Regions from separate parts of the Virgibacillus alimentarius genome, predicted to be linked through region 2. Evidence: predicted binding sites of a transcription regulator. Region 2 holds the regulator's gene; the other holds the start of a gene.
What was found. Region 2 encodes CtsR, which represses protease genes until heat stress. Its sites were predicted from a motif close to ATGGTCAATAAAGGTCAAACA; they were not measured.

Region 1: the regulator CtsR is predicted to act here: its motif matches at 1,204-1,224, upstream of J2Z81_RS14985 (ATP-dependent Clp protease ATP-binding subunit).

The regions. Positions count from the first base shown of each region.
Region 1 covers NZ_JAGIKX010000049.1:5,632-8,109, reverse strand. The annotation lists gene J2Z81_RS14985 (ATP-dependent Clp protease ATP-binding subunit) at 1-1,153, opposite strand, end outside; gene mbcS (acyl-CoA synthetase MbcS) at 1,358-2,478, opposite strand, start outside.
Region 2 covers NZ_JAGIKX010000018.1:53,863-56,340, forward strand. The annotation lists gene J2Z81_RS10080 (protein arginine kinase) at 1-742, opposite strand, end outside; gene J2Z81_RS10085 (UvrB/UvrC motif-containing protein) at 739-1,284, opposite strand; gene J2Z81_RS10090 (CtsR family transcriptional regulator) at 1,297-1,761, opposite strand; gene J2Z81_RS10095 (MgtC/SapB family protein) at 1,996-2,478, opposite strand, start outside.

The DNA of each region.
Region 1 (2,478 bases), on a different contig from region 2:
TATCTACATCAACGACTTTTTCATCATCATTTGCTTTTTCCAATTGTTTTTGTAATTGTATTTCTTGATAACGTAAATTTGCTGCTTTTTCATAGTCTTCTTTTTCTGCAGCTTGTTGTTTCTCTTGAACAACTTGATCCAAGCGTCTTTGGATGGAATTAGAGTCATTTTCAGCATTCTCTAAGTTCAAGCGTGATCCGACTTCATCCATTAAATCAATTGCTTTATCTGGTAAAAATCGGTCTTGAATATAACGTTGTGATAGTATGACAAAAGCACGAATTGCTTCATCGGAATAACGGACTTCATGGAAATTTTCATAACGATCTTTAATTCCATTTAAAATTTGAACTGCTTCTTCTGCAGATGGTTCTTTTACAATGATTGGCTGCAAGCGGCGTTCAAGGGCTGCATCTTTTTCAATTTGACGGTACTCTTTTAATGTTGTTGCACCGATCAACTGAAGCTCCCCGCGCGCTAAGGCAGGTTTTAGAATATTGCCAGCATCCATTTGTGAGTTTTCTGCGGTTCCTGCACCTACCAATAAATGAATTTCATCCACAAATAGAATGACGTCTTGACGAGCTTGTAACTCTTGAACTAATTGCTTCATACGTTCTTCAAACTGTCCGCGAATCCCTGTATTTGCGACTAATGATGCTACATCCAACAAGTAAACTTCTTTATTCATAAGTTTTGCTGGTACGTCACCTTCAACTATTTTAACAGCAAGTCCTTCTGCAATAGCCGTTTTACCAACACCAGGTTCACCAATTAAAACAGGATTGTTTTTATTTCTTCTGTTTAATGTCTCAATAACTCGTTTTATTTCATTATCACGACCGATTACCGAGTCAATTAAACCTTTTTTTGCATCATCGGTGACATTTTTACCTAATTCATCTAACAATCCGCCACCTTGATTTGCTTGTTGTTGCTTTGTCCTTGTTCCCGTTTGACTTCCACCATTTTGTTGAAAGAAATTATTCGCAAATGCATTATTTCCACCAGAGAAAAAGTCATTGGAGTTCATCATTTTTCCCTGAATATCTTGAAAACAAGCATTACATAGGTGGATTTGCATTCTTTGATGATTCATTTGCATAGACATGTTTACTGTTGCTTGGTTTTTGCCACATTGTTGACATAACATGTGCAATTCCTCCTTTAAACTTTTCAGTAACTTTATTTATATCAATTTTGACTTTGACTATCTTTGACCTTTCAATTGCTATTATACTCTGACCTATTTTGACTTTCAAGGGGGATGCTTCAATTTTTTCTAAAAAAACATTAAAAAGGACCTCAAATCCCATTTGATAGTGATTCAAGGTCCCTTCTTTCGTATCATTTCCGTCTATTGTTTTTGTTGTAGCTTTTCCTTTTGACGCAACTCCACACGTCTGATCTTCCCGGATGTAGTTTTCGGTAGTTCATTCAGAAATTCTATTTGTCTCGGATATTTATAAGGGGCGGTCCATTCTTTAACATGGTCCTGTAAGTCTTTGACCAAGTCCGGATTTGTTTGATCAATTCCTTCTTTTAAAACAATAAATGCTTTAACAATATTGCCTCGTACCTCATGCGGACTTGCGACTACAGCACATTCCTGTACAAATGGATGCTTGACCAAAGCGTCCTCCACCTCAAAAGGACCGATTGTATAGCCAGAACTAATAATAATGTCATCGCTTCGACCTTCAAACCAAAAATAGCCATCCGCATCCTTGGATGCCTGATCACCAGTTACATAATAATCTCCTCGCTGCGACATTTTCGTTCGTTCCGTATCCTTATAATATTCACGGAATAATGCAGGGCAGTCAAGTTTTACAGCAATATCTCCCCGTTCATTAACGCCGACTGGTTTTCCTTCATTATCAATGATCTCTACATCATTTCCCGGTGTTGGTTTACCCATAGATCCCGGTTTCACTTCCATTCCTTTCATAAAACCTAAAAGTAATGTATTTTCGGTTTGACCATATCCATCACGTACAGTTAAATTGAAATATTTCCTAAATGTATCGATTACTTCCCGGTTTAATGGTTCACCTGCAGAAACAGCACTATGCAAAGTAGGGAAATGATACATATCTAAATTATCGACTTTTGCCATTAAGCGATATTCTGTGGGGGTACAACATAATACATTCATTTCATTCTCTTGTAATAAATTCAAATATGTTTTCGGATCAAATTTCCCATTGTAAATAAATCCTGTCGCTCCCGAACCAAGCACAGATAGAAAGGGGCTCCAAACCCATTTTTGCCAGCCAGGACCAGCTGTTGCCCAAACTTTATCACCATCATTAATACTTAGCCAATTTTTAGAGGCTGTTTTTAAATGCGCATATCCCCATCCATGAGTATGTACAACCCCTTTCGGATTGCCTGTTGTACCAGACGTATACGGCAGAAATGCGATATCATCTTTCGTAGTAGCTACTATTTCTAACTGATCGGAAGAAGTCTCCT
Region 2 (2,478 bases):
ATTGCTGTACAACACTTTGCAAATCTTCTACAATATCTTCTTCTGATTTTCCGAGCGTGATTTGATTCGAAATTTGAAAAATATTCCCTTGTGCTTCACTGCCTTCACCGTAAATTCCCCGTACCACATGTCCTAATTGATTAATTGCTGGTATCATACGGTTAAGTTGCTTTGTAACTGTTAAAGCTGGGAGGTGCATCATCACAGAAGCTCGCATTCCCGTACCAACGTTTGTTGGACAACTTGTTAAATAACCTTTCGTTTCATCAAAAGCATAGTCTACTTTTTCTTCTATCCAGTCATCTAAATCAAAGGCCTTTTTTAATGCCTTTGCTAATTGAAGCCCAGGAAAATAAAGTTGAATACGAATATGGTCTTCCTCATTGATCATTACAGAAACCTGTTCATTTTTCGAAATGAGAGCTGCAGCATTTTGGACTTTCTTTGCCAAATGCGGACTAATTAAGTGTTTTTCCACCAAAACCCATCTTTCAATTGGTGTTAAATCATTAATTAAGATAAATTCAAAGTCTTCATAGTTCTGAAATGTTTGATGTTCGTATGATTGTTGGAAAATATGGCAGATTTTTTCTAAACTATTCTCACCAGCAATAATTGGAAATGGAGTATCGGCACAATTACGCGCTAAACGAATCCGACTGCTTAAAACAATGTCATTATCCGGGCCACCTTCTTGCATCCAAGGACTGATTGCTTGCTTCATAAAATGCTCTAATGTCATGAGTCATCAACCTCTTCTGAATGATGAATTTGCCTTTCCAGTTCTTTTATTTTATCTCTTACAATTGCTGCTTCCTCGAAGGCTTCATTTTCAATGAGTTGCTGTATCTCTTGCTTGTGCTGCTCAATTTGTTTCTTCGTGTGCAAGTTGCCACCTTTACGCTTAGGAATTTTCCCGCTGTGCTTCGTATTGCCACTATGTACACGGCGAAAAATCGGATCAATATGTTTAGAAAAGGTATGATAACATTGTGCACAACCGAATTTTCCTGTCCGTTTAAAGCTCGAAAAATTCATTTTACATTCAGGACATTGTAATTCTGTTGTCTGCTGAAAAGTCTTATTATGGCTGCCTATTTGAGCAGCATCAAAATTAAATAAATCTGACAGTAAATCATGAAGGGAATAGCCTTCTTCCGGATAAGTCATATAGCCTTTTTCCTTTGCGCATACTTCACAAACATATACCTCTGTTTTATTTCCATTTACGGTTTGTGAAAAGTGGAGTGAAGCCGGACGCTTATGGCATTCTTGACATTCCATAAATCCTCCCCCTTACTTGTTTAAATATTTCAGTGTAGCAAGCATTGATGATAGGATACGGGCTCGCACCTCATCACGCAGTGGTAACTTAAAAGCTAATGTAGTTCTTTCAATTGCACTTAACATAATTTTTGCTTCCCGCTCTGTAATAATTTCTTCTTCCAGCAATCTTTCCAGCACATCCATTGATGCTTGCTGCGTTACTGTCGGATTAATCAATTTAATAATTTCATCAATCATATCGGACTTATCCTGATGCTTGATACGCATAATTCGAATATACCCTCCACCACCACGCTTACTTTCTACAATATACCCTTTTTCTAAAGTAAAACGCGTGTTTATTACATAATTAATCTGTGAGGGCACGCATTGAAATTGATCTGCCACTTCATTTCGCTTAATTTCAATGACATCTTGACCTTTTGATTGTAAAATTTTCTTTAAGTATTGCTCAATCACATCTGATATACTCATAAACCCTCCCCCTCTTATGAATTTAAACCCATTTAATAAAGTTTTTCATCATATTCGTTATTCTAAAAAACAAAATGAGAGAATTTAGCTCTACACCTGACTTTGACTATCTTTGACTTTAACTTTATTATACGAAAAAATATGTGAGATGCAAATACCCTGTCTATAATATGATAGACAAACTTATGTATATCAAAACCTTATTTTATGGGTTTATTAATAAAAGGGTACATGCTAAGAGCGCTCAGTAATGTTTTTGATATGTTCTATTTTTGAAATTTCCTCAAATAATTGAACCCTATTTAATTCATCATCTCGTTCAATTTTAATAAAGATATTTCTTAAATTATTTTCCACCTTAACAATTTCAACATTGTTTATAGATAAATTAAATCTTTCAAAGACGGAAATGATATGATTTACCTTTAAGCCTGGTAACGCCACAATTTCAATGAGATTATTCTTATGGGATTTAGTAAATATTTTTTCGAAATTATTTAGGAAAATTAAACTGAGTAAAATGACGGCTGTCGTAAACACTGCCGTAGCATACATGCCTGCACCGACAACTAATCCTAGTCCCGCTACGGCCCATATAGAAGCAGCAGTTGTTAAACCACGAATCGTTCCGCCATAAACAATAATAGTACCTGCACCTAGAAAGCCAATTCCACTTATAACATAAGATGGGATTCTAGAAGGATCAAATCGTAACAC